One region of the Enterococcus infantis genome, then DNA from elsewhere that is predicted to be linked to it. Evidence: predicted binding sites of a transcription regulator. Region 1 holds the regulator's gene; the other holds the start of a gene.
What was found. Region 1 encodes LexA, which represses DNA repair genes until DNA is damaged. Its sites were predicted from a motif close to CNAACANNTGTTNG; they were not measured.
Positions count from the first base shown of each region.

Region 2: the regulator LexA is predicted to act here: its motif matches at 6,395-6,408, upstream of ACOMA8_RS10150 (Y-family DNA polymerase).

Region 1 covers NZ_JBMHFB010000008.1:74,056-86,510, forward strand. The annotation lists gene ACOMA8_RS10615 (Fur family transcriptional regulator) at 1-92, opposite strand, end outside; gene ACOMA8_RS10620 (glucosaminidase domain-containing protein) at 373-1,269, opposite strand; gene tkt (transketolase) at 1,458-3,452, opposite strand; gene ACOMA8_RS10630 (DUF896 family protein) at 3,539-3,781, opposite strand; gene lexA (transcriptional repressor LexA) at 4,119-4,742, shown strand; gene ACOMA8_RS10640 (hypothetical protein) at 4,863-5,066, shown strand; gene ACOMA8_RS10645 (adenine phosphoribosyltransferase) at 5,257-5,769, opposite strand; gene recJ (single-stranded-DNA-specific exonuclease RecJ) at 5,852-8,155, opposite strand; gene ACOMA8_RS10655 (LapA family protein) at 8,313-8,663, opposite strand; gene ACOMA8_RS10660 (SDR family NAD(P)-dependent oxidoreductase) at 8,739-9,530, opposite strand; gene rnz (ribonuclease Z) at 9,558-10,484, opposite strand; gene ACOMA8_RS10670 (DUF1269 domain-containing protein) at 10,608-11,201, opposite strand; gene obgE (GTPase ObgE) at 11,612-12,455, opposite strand, start outside.
Region 2 covers NZ_JBMHFB010000007.1:191,741-204,195, reverse strand. The annotation lists gene cdaA (diadenylate cyclase CdaA) at 1-484, opposite strand, end outside; gene ACOMA8_RS10180 (thioredoxin domain-containing protein) at 678-1,193, shown strand; gene whiA (DNA-binding protein WhiA) at 1,265-2,200, opposite strand; gene ACOMA8_RS10170 (gluconeogenesis factor YvcK family protein) at 2,237-3,241, opposite strand; gene rapZ (RNase adapter RapZ) at 3,238-4,122, opposite strand; gene ACOMA8_RS10160 (cold-shock protein) at 4,607-4,807, opposite strand; gene ACOMA8_RS10155 (baeRF6 domain-containing protein) at 5,045-6,166, opposite strand; gene ACOMA8_RS10150 (Y-family DNA polymerase) at 6,473-7,807, shown strand; gene ACOMA8_RS10145 (hypothetical protein) at 7,804-8,166, shown strand; gene ACOMA8_RS10140 (DUF7916 family protein) at 8,610-9,542, opposite strand; tRNA gene ACOMA8_RS10135 (tRNA-Arg) at 9,623-9,694, shown strand; gene ACOMA8_RS10130 (hypothetical protein) at 9,935-10,105, shown strand; gene ACOMA8_RS10125 (GNAT family N-acetyltransferase) at 10,184-11,365, opposite strand; gene ACOMA8_RS10120 (DUF3284 domain-containing protein) at 11,456-11,869, opposite strand; gene ACOMA8_RS10115 (DUF3188 domain-containing protein) at 11,847-12,053, opposite strand; gene ACOMA8_RS10110 (hypothetical protein) at 12,093-12,311, opposite strand.

The DNA of each region.
Region 1 (12,455 bases):
AAATACTCCATGATTGCATAGCGCTGCGGCGTGATTCGTACATTATCTTCTTTCAGATGCTGAATCGCCTCTTCGACAGTCAGATGCTCCATCACGATAGCCTCCTCTTCTTTTTTCTTCATGATACTAAAAGATTCACAAAAATTCTAGCCAGATCCAGCAAATCTCACCTTTTCATAAAAAAACGATGGCATTGCATTTAAGAAAAATAAAATCGTTTACACAAACCAGGGTATCTTTGAGCGGTCTTCTCTACTCCTCTCAAAAAAATGAGCAAGCAAAATCCACGAAAAAACACGAAAATTGAGAATCCACCAAAAAAAGCTTCCGAGAGGCTGTCTCGAAAGCCATTTCAACTGTCTGGAATAACGATTAGACGATCAATTCCTGACCAACGACAATCAAATCACTGCTGAGCCCATTTTGTGTCATCAATTGATCAACAGTTATACCATAAGTATTGGCAATGCCCCATAAAGTATCCCCAGAAACTACTTTATGAACGGATGTACTTGATTTCACCTGCACTTCCTCACTACTTTCGGAACTTGTCGTATTTTCTGCATAACTTGTTGCTTGAGTAGTTTGGGTATTGGAATTGGCAACATAGGTATTTGATGTGCTGGAAGTGTCGTACTGTGTTAGTCCATACGCCGCAATCAAGTAGTTCAGTTTGCTGGCATACCCAGGGTCCGTTGCATAGCGACCAGTCAAGTAAGCAGTTGCATCAAGATAGCTGCTGGTATTGCTCTTAAAGGCACCGGAATAGTGATACACCCCGCTGGAAAAACTCGTACTCCGAAGAACATTGGCATGATCCTGGATTGATTCCCAATAGGAACCATATTGGCGAAAAGGTTCGTTAATGGTTACCCACTGCCCATTCAGGTATTCAAGAGTTGGCATATAGACAGCCATGCCGTTGTATGTTCCTTTTACACCGAAAAGATTGTAATAAGGCGCCTGAGCAAGTGTCGAGCCACCATTGCCACTTTCCAGTAATGCCTGGGCAATCATAACAGATGCATATAAATCATTGGCATCCGCAATTTGGCTTGCGGCAGGCGCAATTTGAGCAATCAATGCAGCCGCTGCATCCGGCTGTTGATAATTGTATTCTGATGCTTGAACGCTTTGGCCATTCGTGAGACCAACAGTTGGCAAAGTGACCAATCCGGTTCCCACCACTACTGCTGCCCGTTGTAAATTTTTCTGCTGGGCACGCTGCTTGGCAATTCTACGTTCGCTGCGGGATTTGTAGGTATTCATGTTTCCCTCCTGATTAAGTCTTTAAAGAGACTTCGATAACACAAGTCATTCTAATTAACTGTCATCATTATACGAGTGCTGTGAGAAAAGGACAAGTGATATAGCTTCAAAATTTACACAACAGTTCTTTTAGTCACATAAAAAAAAGAAAAACCTGCACAGAAAGGAACTGTGCAGGCTCAGATTAATCAAAGACTTTTAAAAGTTTCAACGACGTTTTCAACAGTAAATCCGAATTCTGACAAAACTTTATCTCCAGGAGCAGAAGCACCAAAATGATCAATGGCAATCACTTTTCCAGAGGTCCCTGTATACTTCTCCCAACCAAAGGAAGCCGCAGCCTCAACAGCTACACGCTTAGTAACTGTTTTCGGAAGAACTGCTTCTTTGTATTCTTCAGATTGCGCTTCAAATAAGTCAAAGCTTGGAATGGAGACAACAGAAACATCGACGCCCTCTTCAGCCAAAGCTTTTTGAGCTTCATAAGCCAAACCTACTTCAGACCCGGTGGCAATCAAGATGCCTTCAGGTGTTTCCCCCTTAGAGGCGGATAATACGTACCCACCTTTGGCAACATTTTTGTCAGCTTGTTCTGCTGTACCTGGAAGAACTGGTAGATTTTGCCGACTCAGAACTAAAACAGTTGGAGTTTTTTGAGAGTTCATAGCAATTTTCCAAGCTGCTCGTGTTTCATTACCATCTGCTGGACGAATAACGTGCACATTTGGCATGCAACGCAGACTAGCCAGTTGTTCAATTGGTTCATGTGTCGGACCATCTTCACCCACAGCAACCGAGTCGTGGGTCAAAACATAAGTGACCGGTAAATGTTGAATAGCAGACAGCCGTAATGCTGGTCGCAAGTAATCAGTGAACACGAAGAAAGTCCCACCATAGATTCTTGTGCCACCATGCAACTGGATACCGTTCATCGCCGCAGCCATCGCAAATTCACGGACCCCAAACCAAATATTTCGGCCATCATAGTTCCCCGGCTCAAAGGCCTTTTCAGCAGCAACCATCGTATTGTTGGAGGAAGAAAGATCGGCAGAACCGCCCCAAAAACCAGGTACTGCTTGTGAAATGGCCTGGATCATTTCTTTACTGGATACTCGACTAGCCTGACTAGAACCTTCTTCGTAAACTGGCAATTCAGCATCCCAATTTTCAGGCAGCTTGTTTGCAAAAGCAGCTTTGAATTCAGCAGCCAGCTCTGGGTATTCTAAACTATAACGTTCAAACATTCCTTCCCATGCAGCCTGTGCTTGAGCGCCACGATCCATGATTGTTTCCTTGAAGCGGGCAGCAGCTTCTTCTGGAACTGTAAATTCTGGGTAATCCCAACCATAAACTTTTTTCGCTGCGGCCAGACCTTCTGCCCCCAGTGGTGCACCGTGAACTTTGTTAGTGCCTTCGTTTGGTGCGCCAAAACCGATAACTGTCTTCACTTCGATTAAAGTCGGCTTTTCTTTTTCCGCTTTTGCTTCTTCAATTGCTCGGTTGATAGCTTCCATATCATTGCCGTCTTTTACCAAGATATGCTGCCAACCGTATGCTTCAAATCGTTGACCGACATTTTCAGTGAAGGCCATTGAAGTAGGACCGTCTAAGGAGATATCATTGGAATCATACAAGACAATCAACTTATCCAATTTCATATGACCAGCCATTGAGCTGGCTTCTTGAGAAACACCTTCCATCAAGTCGCCGTCTCCGCAAATTGCATAAGTATAGTGATCAACAACTGAAAAATCAGGTTGATTGAATTTAGCCGCTAAATGCGCTTCAGCCATCGCCATTCCGACGGCCATTGCAATCCCCTGACCCAATGGACCTGTCGTAGCCTCAACCCCATCTGTATGATCGACTTCCGGATGACCAGGGGTTTTGCTGCCCCATTGGCGGAATCCTTTCAAATCATCGATGCTGACTTCATAACCAGCGCAGTGCAATAAGCTGTAAAGTAGTGCAGAACCGTGGCCAGCAGATAACACGAAACGGTCACGGTCAGCCCAGTCTCTAGACGTCAATGGATTAACTTTCAGATGACGGGTCCAGAGGGCGTATGCCATTGGTGCTGCCCCCATCGGGAGTCCCGGGTGTCCAGAATTAGCTTTTTGAATTGCTTCAATACTTAGTGTGCGCAAGGTGTTGACGCCTAATTGATCGACTTTATCAAACAATTGAAATTCCTCCTATATTTTCGTTTAGGTATATTATACCTTTATTTGTTCTTCCATGCAAAACAATGTGACTGTAATTGAATAGATTATTCCCGACCGTGCAGACCCTTTTCCTTTTGAATCTGTTTCAATTTGTCCGGTGTCACATCATTGCCTTCGGGATCGACAACTTTCATCCCTTCGATATGGTGCCGCATGCCGGAGCGAAAGGCCTCCAAGTATTCTTTTCGTAGCAATATCTGTTCTTTTTCTTCAGCAGCAGTCAATGTTCCAGCTTTCTTCTTGCGACCCAGTTCATTGATTCGTGCCATTTTTTCTTCTGACAGCATTTGTCTACCTCCTTTGACTCAACCAGCGATGTCATGTTTGCCCCTTATCCGGACAATCATTTGCCAACCCGCTGTTTTCTTGTTCTTAATGGCATTCCATCCCCCTTATCATAAACTAATCCTGCTTAAATTTATAGTCCTAATTCATCGAAGGTTTTTGATTTTCAGTTTGCCTTTTCGATCATCAGTGCCCCCTTTTTCATGCTTTCCGGCAAAATTTATTCGCCTAGCTCCCAGGGAACAAAAAGGGAACAAGTTTTGCTAAAAGACGAACATTTGTTTGATTTCGCTTTTTTCCTATGGTACACTGGATTTAGAAAAGAAAGTAGGTGCAGTCATGGCGAAACGAACAGACTCCCGTCAAGAGGAGATCCTACGCTTCATTCATGAACGGGTAGAAAACAAAGGGTACCCGCCCACAGTTAGAGAAATTGGCGAAGCAGTGAATCTGTCTTCCACCTCTACGGTTCATGGTCATCTATCCCGCCTGGAGAAAAGAGGCCTCTTACAACGAGATCCCACCAAACCGCGAGCAATCGAGCTTACTCGCTTAGGATTAGATTTAATTGGCATTAAAGATGAGGCGATTCCGATGTTGGGTGTGGTGACTGCCGGAGAGCCGATTTTGGCTGTAGAAGAAGCTTCTGATTTCTTCCCCATTCCGCCAAACCTTTCAAATGATGTCGGCAGTTTGTTCATGTTGACCATCAAAGGCGAGAGTATGATTAACATTGGTATCTTAGATGGTGATCAAGTCATCGTGAGACAGCAGCGGGATGCTCAAAATGGCGATATTGTCATTGCAATGACGGATGAAAATGAGGCGACTTGCAAACGATTTTTCCGAGAAAAGGACCATATTCGCTTACAGCCGGAAAATGATTTTATGGATCCTATTATTCTGCCTGACGTGACCATTTTAGGCCAAGTAGTCGGTCTTTACCGTAATCACATTGGCTAACAGTTGGAAATCTTCAAAGTAATTTTGAGGATTTCTATTTTTTTGCTTTACAAACCGAACAAACATTCGTATAATAAGAATACAAACATTTGTTCGTATAAATTAAATGAGGTGACGATAATGAACGGAATTCGTAATATTGCATTGGTCGGTTTAGGCTTGTTGATTAGCTTCGTGGTTGTCAACTATGGTGCCCCATTGGCTGCTCTGATTTTTGTGCCCTTATTTTTCCTGTGGTTCACACTTTGGGATGATAAAAAGGTCAAACAAGCCGAACGGCAACAAAATCGGACGGTCAGTTACCCTCACAGTGGAAAATATTAATAGATTAACCCAAGTATTTTCTCTTTTTAAAATAGAAAGACCAACAGGAAAGAGCCCCGCAAAAGCAGTCATAAGCAGCTTTTGCGAGGCTTTTTATAGTAGCTTTTTATAGTGGCTTTTTTATTGAGTTTCTTATATGATTACAAAAAAACCTGCCGAGGAATGCACCTCAGCAGGTTTTTTTCGTAACTCAGTAGTCCATCAACGTTTTGATTTCATAATTTGCGATTTTGTCACGTCCATGTAACTCTTTTAGTTCAATCAAAAATGCGCAACCTACAACGATTCCACCCAATTTTTCAACCAAGTCGATAGTGGCTTTGACAGTACCACCGGTTGCCAAGAGATCATCACATACCAATACTTTTTGACCTGGTTTAATGGCGTCAGCGTGCAACGTCAATGTGTCGCTCCCGTATTCCAAATCATAGGAAACAGAAATCGTTTCGCGGGGAAGCTTTCCTGGTTTGCGCACCGGTGCAAAACCAACGCCGAGTTCGTATGCGACTGGACAACCTACGATAAATCCACGGGCTTCCGGTCCAACCACCATATCAATGCCTTTTTCTTTTGCATAATCCACGATTTGTTTAGTTGCTTCTCGATAGGCCATGCCGTCTGCCATCAGAGGCGAAATATCCCGAAAAACGATTCCTTTTTGAGGGTAATCGGGAATGCTGGCAATATAGTCTTTTAAATCCATGTTGGTTCCTCCTAATTTTTCATTGAACGATTGGCAGAGCGTCTGTTTGCCCTGTTCTTTGCTAAACCACATAAAAGTCAACTCAATCTGTCAGCCAGGCTTTCAATGCAGCAGAATCGCTCAACAACAAAAACTCTTCACTTTTTATTTTTTTCAACCTGCGTTGGTACACACTGCTAGAATCCAGTGGTTTTTTATCCGCCACCACAGCAGGTGTTAAAACACCATCGCTTATTGTAACAAATTCCAAGTCAAAAAACACCTGGATCATGAAAATCAATAATTTCTGCGGAATCTGCAGGTATTGCGCAATCTGTGGTAGTTTATTACGGACATCAATTCTGCTTTGAGCAGCAATTAGTTTGAATAACCTAGCATACTGTTCTCTTGTACCGATCCCATCTAAATAGGCTTCATCTTCTGCTTGCAAAATCAGCATAATCCGCTTGATTCCGGTAAGTTTCGTGATTTCCTTAATCTGAGTTGGTTCCTCTGGGCAATCAAGAAAAGCCAATTCGCTAAAACTGCCACTAGATAAGTATTGTTGCAATTGTTCTTGGTCATGATAATAATGAATATCTCTTGCAGGCAGATCAACTTTACTATTGGAAGCTTTCTCAAATGCAATCAAAAGCGTGTCATTTGTTGGATTGAATTGACGTCGATTTTTCTTTGCTCGCAAATCAAATAGTTGAATGCCCTTCACTTGAAAGTCCAAGAGCTGCATCTGAGGTTTCTTATTGCCATTCCATTCATTCACAGAGAGCTCACCGACAATAGTGAAACGATCATTGCGAAACTCAGCAATTTCATTTCCAAAATCAAAGCCAATCACATCCAGCGCCTCAGTTGAGGAAGCGTCCTGCACTTCCATCTTCAAATGTTGCTGATTTGAACCAATCTGCCTGAGAACAGAAGTCCCTTCTCCTTTTAAAGCAAAGCGGGGAATCGGGTTATCGGTTCCAAAGGGGGCGATTTTTCTGAGTTCTTCTACAAAGGATAAGGTAACGTCCTTGACAGTTAGCACCTCATCAATGACCAGTTCTTCCCCCTGATCGAGCTTGCTCTGGGTTTCAGACAGATACGCTACCATCTGTTTCTGCAACAGCGGTAGATTCTCTTTTGCAAGGCTCAAGCCGACAGCTGCGTGGTGACCACCAAAACTGGTGAATAGTTCCCGCATCCCGTTTAACATCTCATAGAGGTTTACCGCTTCAATACTGCGGCCAGAACCTTTCGCAATGCCATCTTCTTTAATGGTCATAACAATTGTCGGTTTGCCGGTATTGCGTAGGATTCTTCCTGCTACGATGCCTAAGACTCCTTCATGCCAACCAGGAGCAGCTATCAAATTGATCGGACTTTCCGGATCCAATAATTGTTGTGCTTCTTCCGTAATGGCTGTTACCAGCGCTTTACGTTCTTCATTAATTCGATCCAGTTCCAATGCTAATTGGCGAGCCTCTGCATCATCAAAGGTGGTCATTAAGGTAACCGCAGGATTGGGATCTTCCAACCGTCCAATAGCATTCAGCCGAGGACTGATTGCAAAGCCAATCATAGTTTCATCAACTTCAGAGATTTTACTTTGGGCTGCTTTAAAGAGTTCCTGTAAGCCGATGCGCTCCGTTTGTTTAATGATTTGTAAGCCAATGGTTACTAACGCACGGTTTTCATCCGTCAGCGAAACCATATCAGCAATTGTCCCGATTGCTACCATATCTAAAAATTCCAACGGCACCTCATCCAATAAGGCACAGGCAACCTTGAAGGCCACCCCAACACCCGCCAGTTCGCCAAAAGGATAATTGCCATTTGGATGACGGGGATGGATGATTCCAAACGCATTTGGCAGCTCTGTGGGTAGTTCGTGATGGTCAGTCACAATGACATCTACGCCGACACTGTTGGCATAGTCGATAGCCTCATGACCGGAAACTCCATTGTCCACGGTGACAATCAGTTGAATGCCGCTTTCAATCATATCTTGATAAACCTGTTTATTAGGTCCATAGCCGTCTGTAAAACGATTTGGCAGATAAACAGTTACGTCAGCGCCTAAAAGTTCCAGTGCTTCTTTCATAACAGTTGCACTGGTAATGCCATCTGCATCATAATCGCCATAGACTAAGATTCGCTCGCCGTTTTCAACAGCCTCCTGCAACCGCTGGATAACCTTTTCCATGTCGTAAAACAAAAAAGGATCATAGAGATCAGCCAACTGTGGATTTGTAAAATGTTCCAAGGCTTCCGATGTACGAATGTTTCGTTGCCACAAAATTCTGGCTATAGTTTCTGAGAAGCCTTGCTGTGTAATTAAATCCCGAAATTCTGCCGAAAAAGAGGTTTCTTCCGGCATTTTCCATTGATATCTTGCATTGCGCACATGATCACTCCCAACTGAATAATTATAGCAAAGCAGTTGCCTTCTGAAAAGAATCCCGCAAGTAAATCTTTGACGCGCTGTAAAATTTAAGCAAAAGAACAGCTTTGGGGAAAGATCCCACAAAGCTGTTCTTTTGGGTAGAAACATTTAGAAAGCTTTAGTCGCCTTCTGCTTTCTTATCTTTCTCGTTATTTAAAGTTACCTTTTCTACAACTATTTTTTCTCCGCTGGAAGAAGCAGTCTCAGCCTCGGAAACAGTGTCTCGTTGAGTCGTCAACTCTCGTTTCAAGGTCTTGATCTGCTTTTTTTGCTGCCAAAGAGTACCTGTAGATACCAAAGACATAATCAAAGCACCGACAAATGCAGACGCAATGATAACTATAATCAAGGGTGCTTCCACTTGGGCAAGCAGGAAATTGACCGCAACAGATTGGTTATTAAACACCGCAAATAGCACGATTACAAAAATCAAAACAAAACCTGCGATGAGTCGCCATTGTTTTTTCATCGGTATTCCCTCCCATTCATAGTTCACTACCATTCACCGGATTCTCACAAAACGTCATTTACAAAGGTGCACCACTTATTTCTTATTGAACAGTCCACCCGCCAAGAAATCCCCCATAGTAGGAAACAAAGTATAAAACCGTGCCGCGATTTCCATATACCCTGGCGCATTGATCTCCCGTTTAGGATGTTCTACGCTGGCAATGATTCTTCTTGCAAGTTTTTCGGGATCCAACACGTGATTGCCCAAAGTCTGCAAATAATTACCGGAAGGATCTGCTTTATCAAAAAATTCCGTTTTGATGGGACCGGGATTAACAGTTGTTACTGCAATATTGGCCGGCTTCAACTCCAGGCGCAGCGCATTGGAAAAACCTAATACGGCAAATTTTGTTGCCGAGTAGACCGTCGATTTCGGTGTAGCCATTTTGCCAGCCATCGAAGCAATGTTGATAATATGACCTGGACGTGCTGCTGCCACCATATCAAGCACAACTTTTTGCGTTAAGACCATCATACCCAACACATTGACTTCAAACATCTTAAAAATATTTTCCCGCTCAAAATCGGTAAAGTTTTCAAAAATACCGAAGCCGGCGTTATTAATCAGAACATCTATCGGGCCTACTTCAGCTGCGACTTTTTCCAATAGACTGTCGACACTGGTGGGCTCCGCAACATCCAGCTGAAAAGCATAGGCCGCTTTTCCGCTGAATTCTGCACATTTTTCCTTGACCTGACCGATAAGATTGATGCGGCGGGCACAGGTTACAACAATAGCGCCTTTTTTCGCAGCAGCGTAGCAGATCTGTTCCCCTAATCCCGCTGAACCACCAGTCACCAAAACTACTTTATCTTGTAAATTCATGCCAACTTCCTCACTTTCTTCTATAAATCAGTTAAAGGGGACTTCCACCACATCGAAATCTTTCACGATACGGCTATTGGGAAAGACTCCCTGTGCTTCTTTTTCCAACTCAATCGCGTCTTTCGCTAAATACCGAGCTGAGATATGGGTCAATAATAAGCAAGTTGCACCTGCTTCTTTGGCTACCTGTGCTGCTTGTTCAGTAGTGGAATGGAAATAGGAGCAGGCCATTTGGGCTTCATTTTTATTAAATGTACTTTCATGGACCAATACATCAGCATTTTCAGCCAATCGAATTGAAGCTTGCGTAAAGCGGGTATCCCCCAATATAGTTACAATACGGCCACGGCGCTTTTGTCCCACAAAATCTAAACCATTGATTTTACGTCCGTCAGGCAAGGTTACTGTTTCTCCTTTTTTCAAGCGACCAAATAACGGTCCGGGTTTAACTCCCAATGCCAACAGCTTGTCGGCTTGCAGTTCCCCTTCATGATCCGCTTCTACCACACGATAACCGAAGCTGTCAATCCCGTGATCAAGCTTTTCACAAATCACTTTGAATTGCTTGTCTTCAAAGACAACACCATTTTCTGCAATTTCAATAAATTTCAGTGGATACGACAGGCGGGTCTGGGACACTCGCAGTGCCATTTGGACAAAATCTCGTATACCTCTGGGGCCATAAATTTCAAGGGGCTCTGTCCCACCTTGAAAAGAGCGACTGGAAATTAAGCCCGGCAACCCAAAAATATGATCGCCATGAAGATGGGTGATAAATATTTTTTCAATTTTTCGCGGGCGGATGGTTGAACGCAGGATCTGCATCTGAGTTCCTTCCCCACAATCAAATAGCCAGACCGCATTGCGCTCATCTAGCAGCTTTAAAGCAATACCGGTCACATTGCGATGTTTCGCCGGTACACCGGCTCCGGTTCCTAAAAATTCGATTTCCATGAGTGTTATTCCTGACTTTCTGTTAAACTGGGCCACTGCTCGACTTGTATAAATTCTTAAATTTACTCTACTCGTCGCCTGTATTTAGCCAGTCCTCAGTATAGCATTTTTTACAATAGGCTGTCAGTCCTTTGCAGAAGCATTTGAACTGTCTGTCTCTTCATTGGTATTATCATGTTGTTTTTGCCAAGCTTGCTGGGCATTATTTTTCGTGTCTTTTTCCACCTGTTGGGCCTTTTTGATTTCTTCTTCGACTTCCTGGTAATCAAAACGACTAATACCGCCGCGCAATTGATTGATAATGATTTCATTGATCGGCCGATTGTCTTCTTCTTCAGCAATCAAAATTAGGCCAGTCTGTCCTTCAGCAATATCAGAAACGAGGAATTCAAAGATGTTGCGCGCATTTTTAATCTCCCGGGCATCTTGGGTTGCGCCAATCATACTGCCACCGACCCAGCCTAAAAGCATCGTCAACGGACCCACCAAAATACCAACCAGCATCCCAATCAGCCCGCCGGTTGAGGTCTTATTGCTACCGGTAAAATCAACAAAGTCTTCTATTTTAAATTTATGCTGTCCGTCATTCGAATGGGTCACGACAGCCATCTGCTCTCCTTTAACTTGCCCTGTGGCTGCTAATCTCTTCAGCTCAGAAAAGCCTTGGTATGCCAGTGACTCCATCTCGAAGTTCATTACGATTACACGTTTTGTCATTTTTTCTTCCTCCTTCATTTGTGACAACTCACTTTTACTTATTTTACCAATAACCAGAAAGATTGAAAAAGATTCGCTCTTTTCTGCCATTTGCCACACTGCTGGTGACCCTTGCGTTTGGGTAATCATTAGCAAACCATTGCAAAGCTGCCTTTTTCTGATTTTCTTGTGACGCAATCCTTTCTAAAATAAAAATGCAACCTCCACTATTCTTTAGCGGAAGCTGCTTGTCTTACTAACAAAAAAAGGAAATACCGAAGCATTTCCCTTTTTATAGGATTTGATCAAAATAATATCTTCTAAGAAGGAAGCTGATGATAAAGAGCCTTTTTACTTGTGACTCAGGTTTGGTCATTTCTCATCATAGGATAGTGACAAGATACTTGTCACCATCTTTTTTGTGAAATTATTTATTCAACAAACTCAAACTCAAAATTGCCGATCCGAACGATGTCGCCATCTTTGGCGCCACGGGCACGCAATGCTTCATCAACTCCTAAAGAGCGTAATTGGCGAGCAAAACGCATCACTGTTTCATCATGGGCGAAGTTGGTCATCTGGAAGAGCTTCTCAATCTTCGGTCCACTCAAGACCCACGTTGCATCTGGCTCACGGTCAATAGCAAATTCCGGTTCATCGGAGGTAAAGCCATAGTGAACTGCTTCTTCTTCCACTTCCTCTTCCTCGTAAAGCGGGAATTCCGGTGTCTTTTCTAACAGGTCAGCTGTTGCGTTTAGCAGATTATCCAAGCCTTTACGGGTTACCGCTGAAATTGGGAAAATCAGAAGATCCTCTGCAAACTCATCCGTTTTTTCTTTCGCTAGCTCTTCTTTAAACTGAGCTAGATTTTCTTCTGAATTTGGCATATCCATCTTATTGGCTACAATAATCTGAGGCCGTTCCAACAAACGTAAATTGTGTTCGCCCAGCTCTTTGTTGATCGCCAGATAATCCTCGTAAGGATCACGGCCCTCCATTCCGCTCATATCAATTACATGAAGAATCACTCGAGTTCGTTCGATATGTCGTAAAAACTGAGTTCCCAGTCCTACACCTTGAGAAGCACCTTCAATCAATCCTGGAAGATCTGCGACTACAAAGCTGCGATTATCAGAAGTATTGACCATCCCAAGATTTGGCACCAAAGTCGTAAAATGATAGGCACCGATTTTAGGACGTGCGGCGGAAATGACAGACAACAAAGTCGACTTCCCAACTGAAGGAAAGCCTACCAGCCCCACATCTGCTAAGACT
Region 2 (12,455 bases), on a different contig from region 1:
CCGTCTCAATATACTCTTCCAAGCCGGTATTGCGCTCGATAGTGATCAAAGCACCAATTCGTCGTTTCGACATATATTGCACAGCTTTGTCCAAAGCTTTAATGAGTTTTTCTTCTTCCCGTTGTTCCTGCTTAGTGGTTCTAAACAGCGTGCTTCTTCCCAAATGTTCCAATCCCCGCCGAATCTCCGGCTGAAAAATAACAATGGCCGCAATGACCCCATAGGTGATAACTTGATCCATCAACCAAGACAAGGTATGCAACCCGATCAGCTCCGCACCAAAACGAATTGCAATAAAGATTGCCACCCCTTTGAATAGCTGAATTGCCTTTGTACCTCGCACCAATTGAATCAGCTTATAGATAATGTACCAAACTACCAGAATATCCAGGACATTGATCAAAAAGCCGACAGAAAATACATCGGTGGTAAACAGTTGTTTCCAATAATTGAAATCTAAGAATTCCGTTAGATTAAAAGACATAGGCAGACGCCCTTTCCGCTCTTTATTCCTTAAACAGTATACCATAACCTTGAAATTTTGACGGTATTTTCATTGAAAAAGCCTTAAGGTAACTGGATTTGTATTTTTTCGCTTAAACAATTTTCTTTCCAAGAAGCAAAAATTTGATTACACTGACTTATAGAAGATTACTAAAGAAAAGAGGCTGGCTTTTATGGATATCACACGTATCGACCCACAACAAACGACACCCCGCCACGGCATTAAAATTGGTGATCCCCATGCTCGCCACACGCTGCTGGAATTCATCAATCTACGCTGTCCGTATTGCCGCAAATGGCACCAATTGTCTGAGGGAATACTGAAGCAAGCCGTTGCAGACGGTCGCGTGTACCGGGTCATCAAACTCTATGACAAAGACAAAGAGAGTCTGCAGCGCGGCAATGTCATGCATCGTTTTGTTCCAAAGAATGACCCAGCTGCCGCATTGGCCGCCATTGACGCGATTTTTGCCACACAAAAAGAATGGGGCGATCTTTCTTTGGAGGAAACAGCCGAATTCGCCCGTACTCAACTGGGCTTACAAGAAGCTGCAGATCCCGCAACTACAGCGGCAATCAAAGCAGAAGCGGCTGCAGCCAATATCCAATTCGTTCCCACTGTTATTTTAGATGAACATATTTTTGATGAAAGCATCTCTCCTGAGGCCCTGACAGATTTTCTTGTTTGACCCTTCAGAAATAGAAAAGACCAGCGTCATTTCGACTATAAATTCGGAATGGCACTGTTTTTTTTGTATCCTTAAATCAGATTATTTCTAAGCTGATCGGCAAATTCATTAATTTTTCGAATCCGATGATTGATGCCCGATTTGGAGATAGCACCGGAGGGAATCATTTCTCCCAGTTCTTTCAAACTGATTTCTGGATGCTCCAAACGCAGCTCGGCAATTTCCTGTAGTTTTTCAGGAAGGGCCTGCAAGCCAACGTGATTTTCGATAAAGTGTATGTTGTCAATTTGTTTGGAAGCCGCATCAATGGTTTTGTTCATATTGGCCGTCTCACAGTTTACTAGACGATTTACCGAATTGCGCATATCCCTCACGATTCGAACATCTTCAAACTTCAACATGGAATTGGTCGCCCCGATTAGTGTTAAAAAATCAGCAATCTTTTCGGCACCTTTCAAATAGGCAATATAGCCATTTCGTCGTTCCAGCGTGCGGGCATTCAAATCGTAATAATTCAACATATCGCAAATATCCTGATTGTGCTCTTCATAAATGGAGTAAATCTCCAGATGATAACGACTGGTTTCAGGATTGTTCACGGAACCAGAAGCCATAAATGCCCCTCGGAGATAAGAACGCATTTTTTGCGCATTGCCCATGATTTCATTAGATACGTGACTATGAAACATCATCCCGTCCATAATGTCCAATTCCGTCAAGACACGCTCTGTCTCTTGTTTTAGTCGAACAATATAGACATTGTTCTTTTTCAATTTCATTTTTCGACGAACCAACAGCTCACTACGCACATCAAAATGATCCTTCAACAAAGTATAGATGCAACGGGCAATCGCTGCATTTTCGGTCTGAACATTCAAGACAAATTGATGATTGGTCAGACTCAAAGACCCGTTCATTCGAATCAGCGCCGCTAATTCAGCTTTGGCGTGTTCTCGATGGACTTCCAACGTCGTCAATTCTTTTTTCACATCGGCAGCAAATGACATCTCTTTCCCTCCTTCCTCTTAGCTGTGGCAACTGTTTTAATAAGGGTTTTTCGCACCATACAAAATCGTCAGCAGCTCCTCGACTACTTTGTCCCCATCATGGAAAACACCACCGTCTCGCAGCTTCAAAAAGTCCGTTGAAACAACGCGACAATTTTGCGCCCGCAAGCCCTTGAAATCGTGTTTGACTTGTACTAGATATTCATCATAAACCTCAAAATCCATATATCCTTCAGGCACTTTTTCCGTATTTACCAAAACCGTATCGATAAATTGGTCCTGAAGATGTTCATGCAACACTTCCACGTGGTTGGCATCAGTAAAGTGTTCCGTCTCGCCTTTTTGCGTCATAATGTTGCAGATATAGACTGTCTCCGCACTGCTTTTGCGCACGGCTTCACCGATTTCAGAAATCATCAAGTTAGGCAAAATGCTCGTAAACAGACTGCCTGGGCCCAAGACGATCATATCGGCCTCCATAATTGATGTCACAACTTTTCGCGCAGCCTTTGCTTCATGCTCGCCGTCCTGGTTGCGAACAAATACCCGCTCAATGGTTTTGCGATCTCGAGCAATCTTAGACTCTCCCACGGCTTCTGTACCGTCTTTGAACACTGCATGGAGCACCAATGGTTTTTCGCTGCTGGGATAGACATGACCGTCAACATGCATCATCTTCGTCAAAAGTTGTACAGCATCGTAGGTACTGCCTCGCATTTCAGCAATTGCTGCAATAATCAGATTGCCCAAGGCGTGATTTGCTAAAAACTTGTCCTCTTTCTTGAAACGATACTGGAAAATGTCTGAGTACAGTTTTGGCATATCGGACATAGCAACTAAAACATTGCGAAGATCTCCCGGTGGTGCGATTGCGATAGACTCTCTGATTTCACCGCTGGAACCGCCATCATCAGCCACAGTTACCACAGCCGTAATTTCCACACTTTCGCTGCGCAGACTGTTCAAAATGACCGGCAAGCCGGTACCCCCGCCAATCACCACCACTTTTGGCTTTCTGATCCGATAGGTTTTCATTTTCATGAGCGATTCACCGTCTCTTTACGTTTATCTTTGTCACGATGGGTGATGTTCACCTTGTAGTCTTGCGCCAAAGCATGACCGACCCGCTCAGTCAATGCCACTGAGCGATGCTGCCCACCTGTACAGCCGATAGCCACAGTCAAACTGCTCTTGCCTTCTTTCACATAGCCGGGCATGATTGTCTGCAACAAACCTAAAAAGCGTTGGTAAAATTCCTCTGTCTCCGGAAAAGACATAACATAGTCGTACACCGGCTGATCCATTCCAGTCAAAGGCCGCAAATCTTGGATATAGTGGGGATTAGGCAAAAAGCGAACGTCCATCACGATATCCGCATCAATAGGCAATCCGTATTTAAAGCCAAAGGAAACCATTTCAATACGAAAGCCTTGTGTCTCAGAAGTCTTAAACTCGGCAATGATTTTTTCCCGCAGTTGCCTTGGGGTTAGCATAGTTGTATCAATCACCATGGTGGCTTTTGTTTTCAAGTCCCCTAAAATCGCCCGTTCTTTGCGAATTCCTTCAGTAACTAGGCCGTCCATTGCCATCGGATGCGTCCTGCGGGTTTCTTTATAGCGAGATACCAGTTCCTCATCTGAAGCATCCAAAAACAACACTTGTGTATCGATAAAATTGGTATTCTCAATATCAATCAGCATATTTTGGATTTCCTCAAAAAATGAACGGGAACGCAGATCTACTACCAATGCGATCTTGGTGATTTTCCCCGACTCTTTGATCAGCTCCCAAAATTTGGGAATCAGAGAGGGTGGCATATTGTCGATACAAAAGAAACCCATATCTTCAAAACTTTGGATGGCTACTGTTTTACCGGCACCACTCATTCCTGTAATGATTACTAATTTTAAATTTTCCTGCATCAGATTTTGCTCCTTTCCTGATGAACCGCAGATGGACAAACGCACTTCGACAATCGTTGCCTATTGGGGTAGTCAACAACAATCAAAGCGTCCATTTTCTTTTTGGTTGGTATAGCTTATTTTCAACTCTTTGAACATTATATCATTCCGGGCGTGTCCTTACTATCTTTTTACTGAAAACTTACAAAAGCCGCAATTTCTAACTAATACGATCAATATAGTAAACTGGCGTCCAAAAAAGAGGACCGTCTGTAAAAAAATGGCTTTCTACTTCAAAGCCACCTGGAAAACAGAGTATCTGACCCCCCTCAGAGAGAGTCGTCTGCCCCTTTCAATCTGCAACTGCGTAAAGACCAGAGACACCCCGACGTCAAGCTAATCTTAAAAGAACTGCTCGAGTATTATGTACCAGAGTTAAACCCGAATTTTGAGCATAAAAAAATGCCCAACGGAGAATCCGCTGGACATTTTGACTTTAAATGGATTAGCCTTTAACAACGTTTGTTGCTTGAGGGCCACGTTGGCCGTCTTCAACGTCGAAAGAAACTGCTTGGCCTTCTTCCAAAGTTTTGAAGCCGTCGCCTTGGATTGCTGAGAAGTGAACGAATACGTCGTTGCCGTCTTCTGCAGTGATGAAACCAAAACCTTTATCAGCGTTGAACCATTTTACAGTACCTGTTTGCATGTTAAATATCCTCCTGTGTGGGGTTTGCCCACAATTTGTTTTGCAATTTCATGTGTCGGGTGTTAATGGGAATGATGTTTAACAATGGAAACAAACTACCATAAAAGCCCTTAACTAAAACTACAAGATGTATTGTATCACACAATCGCAACAATACCTAATTTTTTCGGAAAAAGGTAAAAAAAGACGTCCGCACCGCTTGAAAGAGCGGCAGGACGCCAATCTAATTATTAAATTTTAATAACGCAAGATAGCAACAAGACTCTTTTCATCCGGCGCATCTTTTTGATCCAGGACAAATACTTCTCCACCATTTGCTATCACATAGTCAGCCATCGTGTTTAGAACTTGACGGCGATCGTATTCAGTATCTGGATCTTCTCCGAAACCGTCCACTAGATTTGAAGTGGCAATGAACAGATGAGAAATCCGCCCCTCTTTTGCTGCTGGGACGATATCCACCAACTGATCCATGAATTTTTTATCCATCAATTTCTGATAGCCGGCGATTTCTTTTGCAGACAGTTGCTTGGAAATCTCGCTGATCTGAGCAGCAATTTCTTTTTCATTCAAGGTTGCCGGAGATGCACTAATACTCGCATCGGTACTGAAATAGGACGTTTTGGCATACTTTTTAAACATTGTTTGATTTTCTGGAAGTGCAAACAGATACAGCGGGTATTTCTCTGGATTGTCAAATTTATCCCGCAGGAAGGTATCCACTGCTTGATAGTAATTTTTCCAGTCAATGGCTACTTCTTCATCCTTTGCGCTGACACCGTGATAAGCTACGCCTTCTTTGGAACCAGCCTGACTGCCTTGCGAACTATAGTTCAGATTCCCGCCAGTAAGCTCTTCTCCCAAGGCAGTAGGTACATCAATTGGCGCGCCCTCTGGCAGTTCGACTGTCGTCAGTTGCTGATTGTCAACAAAATATAATTTGATAGAGTCACGATTCAACCCCAACAAGTAGTAAGTGTAGTTAAATTGGGCATTTTTGATTACCGCTAAAAGATAAGGTGTATCACCTACATAATACTGATCATCAATAGGAATATTCAAACGGTGGATCAAGGTTTGCTCTTCAGTCAAAAATACGGCCACGCTGATTTTACCACTGCGCCAAAACGACTGATCTGCCAGCAATTCATCAATTTTCTCCTGATATGTGCTCCAATTTGCGTCGGGATATTTCTTTTCAAAGCGCTTTTTGGCTTCCTTGGCAAAATTTTTGAATTTAATCTGATCTTTTTCAACATCCTGATGGGCCACATGGGTGTTGAGCATGATGGAAACAAAGGGGCCCTTCGCTCCAGTTCCAGTCAGTTCCGCCAATAATTCCTTGCCTGCTTTTGTCATAAATGATTCCCTCCTATGGTTGATGCCGAAATCCTAAAAAAACTAAGTCGATTTCGCTCATTTCCGAATTTAAATACAGCTGCTATGCTGTAATTAAAGTGTAACACGCTTACATTTTTCGATAAAGCAAAACGATTAGAGCGGCTCTGGCATTTTTCTCATGTTACCGATGAAAATCAAAAAGATGCTGAAAACTTATTTTTTTAACATTTGTTCGCTTTACAAAAGCAAACGTATGTTCGTATAATAATAGACGAGAGCTCCCCTCATTCAACCTTTGTAAAAATAGAAAGAAGGTGCCACCAAATGAATCGTGGCTTCAACTACCGAACTGAGCCGCTACGAGATATCTTGTTCATCGATGTCAAATCCTTTTATGCCAGCGTGGAATGTGCACTCCGCGGCTGGGATCCGCTGACAAAAATGCTGGTGGTCATGAGCACCGCCGACAATACCGGCAATGGCTTGATCCTTGCCTCTTCTCCAATGGCAAAAGCAAAGCTGGGAATCACCAATGTCACTCGAGCAGACAATCTACCAGACCACCCTGATCTGGTGAAAGTTCCTCCGCGGATGAATTTATACATCAAAGAAAATGTCAAATTCAACAATATTTTTCGTGAGTATGTTGCAGATGAAGACTTATTGATTTATTCCATCGATGAATCAATTTTAGACGTTACCGCTTCGATGAAACTTTTCTTTCCAGATTCAACGCTTAGTCGCAGCCAAAAGCGCAGGCTCTTTGCCCAACAAATTCAAGCAGAAGTTAAAAATAAGCTGGGACTAGTTCTAACCGTCGGTATTGGTGATAACCCACTTTTGGCTAAACTGGCATTGGACAACGCAGCCAAACACAACCAGGATTTTGTCGCTGAATGGCGGTATGAGAATATTCCTGAAACAGTTTGGCAAATTTCAAACATGCGGGATTTTTGGGGAATTGGCCGGCGAATGCAGCAAAATTTTTACAAATTGGGAATTGATAGCATCTACCAATTGGCCCACACCGACCCTGAACTGCTGCGGCAGCGGTTCGGCGTTTTGGGACAGCAGTATTATTACCATGCAAACGGTATCGATCGAACCCTTTTATCTGAACAAGGACCGCTGATAAAAGAAAAGTCTTATGGCAACAGCCAAGTCTTACCTAAAAATTATGTAAAACAACAGGAGATCGAAATCGTTGTCAAAGAAATGGCCGAACAAGTTGCCGCTAGAATTCGACGACACGGCTGTCTGACACAGTGCATTCATCTGTTCATCGGTACTGCTCAAGGAGAAAGCAAAAGCGGCTTTTCTCATCAGATGAAGATTCCAGCCACCGATAATACTAAGCAGTTGGCCAGCTATTGCCTACAGCTGTTTCGCAAGTATTATCGTGGGCAAGTCGTTCGTCATGTGGGTATCACGTATTCAAAGCTGTTGTTTACCAATAGCCGGCAACTAAGCTTGTTCGAATCTCCTGAAAAAGCTGAAGCAGAACAGCGCTTAGATCAAATCATCGATCAGATTAGAGAAAAGTACGGCTTTACAGCAATCGTACATGCAACTAGTAAATTAGAAGGCGCCCGCAGTATCCCCCGCAGTCATTTGGTGGGCGGTCATGCTGGCGGCGCAGGAGGATTGGATGGCTTATGACAAATGAACTTCACCCTTATCAAGACCGGAAAAAATTGAAATGGAACGGCTTTTACCTATCTGAACATACCAGCCAGTTAGCCGCTGAAAAAAAGGAACGTCGCTATACTTGGCCAGCAAAACCAGCCATGACCACCGAAGAGATTGGCCAGCTATTGACAGAAGCCCGTATCAAAGACCAGTCTGTCGCACTGCAAAAAGAAGAAATGGATGCTGAGGGTCACTATCCTCCCGATGTAGTAGGCAAAATACAAGGCTATGATGAATTGGGTATCTATATTGCCGGTGAGAAAATCCACTACGACGAAATCCGCAGTGTTGCACTTCATAAGACTAAAAAATGGAGCGCTCTGGATTAATTTTCAGCATTTCATTACCAAAACCACTCTATATTGAAAATTCACATTTTAAATTGATACACTCGAAAACGGCCGATAAATTCTATTTCAATAAACCGAACGGGCCCCCACTGAAACAAGTTACAACGATTAACAGCTTCTCTGCTTGCAGCGGTCTGAAAATCTTATTAAGAGGACTGTGAGCTAGATAAGTAAAAAGGCTGCGATAGCTCATTTCAAAGCAGCATAGAGAGAAAAACTCCAAACACCAACTTTCCTTGACAAAACAAAAATTAGACAGCATTTGAGAGGTTTAACAGCAAAAAAACAAGCACCTTCCAATGTTTCTTAAGGAAGTTGCTTGTTTTTTTTTGCAGCTCATGTGTTCATTTGGCAGGGTTCGCTTCGAAGAATTGTGACCTGATGATTGTCACAGGACCTCTTGGCTAGAATAGCGATGTACCTCATCGATTAATAGACTGCGCACAACGATACAATGTGTGGCGCATTCCGCGAATCGCAATGGACATTTCAAAGATATTTTCAGCTGGTGCTAAACCGCCGTAACCGGCATCACCGATATGTTGGATATCGACTCCACAAGTTTTACAAGTCAAGGCGATTTGACGAAGGGTCTCTGGCCGAGCACTTTCTTGACTAGTTCCGATGGCTGTCATTGTCAAAAGATCCCGTGCTTTGGCAAACTTCACGGCTTCGATTAGATCTTGTTCCAAAAAGCCCTGAATGGTTCCCACTGCCGGCAACAGTAAGATGTCAGCCCCAGCTTCTGCATAAGCCGCGATTGCTTCTTTTGTTACTACCGGTTCATCTGAGCCGGCACTGTGCATCTTACCCGCGATAATCATCCCAGAAAAGTTTTCCTTGGCGATTTTTACTGCACCGGCAATGGCTTCATTAGTTACACCGGTACCAGGATTTCCGGTAAAGCAGATAAAATCCACACCGAGTTCTTCGGCACGCTGAATCGTTTCTGCAGAGCTGGTACGCCCTTTGGAGATCACTACTTGTTCACTCATCAAGTCAAGATCATCTGGGATTGGTTCCAGATTGATCCCGATTGGTCGTCCAGTCAGCTCCTTCAGCACAGGGATTGGATTGGCAATCTCAGCTGTTGGATCCAATACCGCTTCAAAAGATAAGCCCGGTACCCCCATGACTACCGGATGAAAGCAGTCAAAACCATTCAGCAGAATTAAATCCGCTCCAAAAGCTTTTGCCACTTCTGCGTTTGTCAGATCACCGACTTGTGGCAGTGTACCAACAACATTTTCCACACAAATCGTGCGTCCTTCGCTGGCTTTGATGGACTGCTTCAATTCTGCCCCATTCATTTGTGCGACTTCACTTGGTGTCGCACTGATTAATCGTTTTACCATTTTCTTTCCTCCAATCGTCGTTGACTACTTGAATCCTTGCGTCAACAACGTTAAAATAAACAATGTCGTAAAAATAATAGGTTCCCTTAGTTAAATGGATATAACAAATCCCTCCTAAGGATTAGTTGCTGGTTCGATTCCGGCAGGGAACGTTCTAAAACATATTCGCGCTAGCTGACTGTTGATTCGCAGTCTTCTTTACAGGAACGGCAAATTGCCGTTCCTATTTTTTATTCAAAGAATCACTGTTTTACAGAGTTTCGTGGGACCTTTTAAAGAACAAGCTTGTTACTGATTCCACAAGCGTACTTTTAGATTTAACCGCTTTCAAGTGCTACACTTATTGAAACAAGGTTACAAAACTATCTGATAATTATGAGGGGGACTTAATTATGAAACAACGAAAAGAAGAGGTTTTGGCACGACGCATGAATCAATACAAAAAAACTCGGGAACAAGTTGTAAAATCCGCTTTAAAAGATCAAGGCGAACTTTCCCGTGAGACGAAACGTCCGTCGAAACCTATCCGTTTTAAATTTGTCCGCAGTGATGTCAAAAACTAACCACTACTTTTATGCCGCTGTCCACTATGCTCGTGGATAGCGGCCTTTTTAATTACTATTAGCAGCAGCTATCCAAAATCAGAAGTAATCTTCTAAGATTGGTTTTTGATTAGGCAGGATTGTTTTTAAAACTTTTAAAAGACTTTCATCAGTTTCGATTAGTCCATGAAACAAAAGGGTCTCTGGTGAGAGGTATCCCATAAACAACTGAGTAAACCGTTGAATTGACAGCTTAACAAGGGGCAGTTCGGTCTCTTCTACCTGCACAATGTCTACTCCACAATCGCCTTTTCTCAGCTCAAAAATACCATTGTTCCAAGCAGCATAAGAGTCACCCGTCACCATTAGTGCGATACTTTCGGGAAGCGCTTGAACCTTTTTAGTGTATTTTAAAAAACGCTTAACGTCAACTACCCGTGCCATCATTTCTGGTCGCACAGTAAATCCGCTCATTGGTGTTTGAGTGAGAAACTGCAGGTTCTGTCCATCAAAACCTACGTCATAAAAAATGTTGGCCACTGAACCATTATGAGAAGCAACAAAGCGATTCAATCCTCGAAAGGCTTCTCCAGTCAGCCAAGTCCATTCTGCAATAGTCAATTTTCCCGGCTCCAAAAGGTAGACCAAGTAACCTTGAGGGATATCTTTTGCATCATAATACACCGCATAGGTATAGTTTTTGCGTAATGGGAACTTGAAGGACAACCACCACTCTTCTCGCTCAACACCGCCTTGATGGTGCCGTTTCGCGGCAGTAAAAAGCTCCTGAATCACCGGCTTGGCTTCTGTCCAGGACAGCCGTTCAACCCGTCCTGAGACTTTTGGCGAGTCAGGCCACTGAGAAGCCGGCACATCATAGACTGCCCGTTCAAACGTCAACTCATATCCATAGCGTCTGTAAAATGGGTAGGAGAAAGGAGCCAAGTAAGACAGATTAACGCCTCTTTCCCGGGAAGTCGCCAGCAATTCTGTCATGATGCGATCAATTCGACCTTGACTGCGGTATTCAGGGTAGCTAGCAACAAAACCGATACCTGCCATCAAATGGTGGTCACCAAAGAGATCAATTTTAAAAGGAGTCGCCATCACTTGGCTGGCTAGGCGTCCCTTTTCATCAAAGGAACCGAAATTCCATGAATTTTCCGCCAGCATTGAAAAGCGTTTGCGATTGTTATCTGACAATTCCCACTGAAAAGCATACGAGACCAGTGATAGCATGTCCTCAACGTGCTCGCTGGTCATTTCTTTGACATCAGTCAATGTTTCTATTCCTCCTTGTTTCTATCATTGAACACAAAAGTCGACCGCAACACCTACTGCCTGAGGGCACTAAGCGTTCCGGTCTGATGATTATGCAGATTTTTCGATCATTTCCATCATCTTTTTGAAATTGCGTTTTTTAAAGAAACCCATGGGAATCCCCATCACAGCATCATTCATTTGTTGCATGAACCCAAAGGACTTCATCGTTTCTTCGTAATGGATCTTACAACGATTTTCAGCCAGCTCCTCAATTTCATACCGTACTGTAAAATCATTTCTGGTGGTTGACGTTCTGAACTGGTAGACACGATTGGGAACGACTTCTTCAATCAAAATTTTTGCTCGGTTGATTTTAGAGAATTCTTTGATATATTCAAAATTCTTTAACTGGTTTCTGGTGACATCTTTGCCAGTTGTCTTTCGGATATCGAAGACTACCGAGTCAATGATCTTATCATAGAAATTTTTGGCAGATATTTTAAGTTCTTTTTCGATGATCACTCTTGGCGTCTCCTTCCTTTGCTTTATTATTCTTAATGCCTCTTCTGAAGAGCAGAAGACCGACAATAATCAATGTAACTGCGGTTGAAATCGATTCCCAGTTCCAATTGACATTGTTCGGATTCATGCTGTAAACCAAAACCAGCAATCCGATGGCGATCAAGCTGAGTCCATATTTATCCATGACTTAACCTCTTTTCATGATAGCTACAGGCGTAAATCATCAAACTGCAGCTGCTTGTAGATACAATACTGAGCCCCATGATTGCGCTTTGATTAATTTTTTAGCGGCAGCTGCTGCTTCTGCAGGATCACCAGTTACATCAAAAATCAATTTGATTCCTTGTTTTTCTTTGAAAGTATAGGTAAAGTCGCCACCTGTATAGTTGTTCAACAATTCTTTGATTTCGTCTTGTTGCATTGCACTTGCGATTGAGATCATTTGGGTTCCTCCTCATTTGTAAATTTAATCATAGTATCTCCGACAAAAAACATTCAGTCGGATCCCATTGATTACTATGTACAGTGTATAGCAAATTTCCTATGAATTCCATTACAGCAGATTTTTATTTAAAAAGGAAACCAC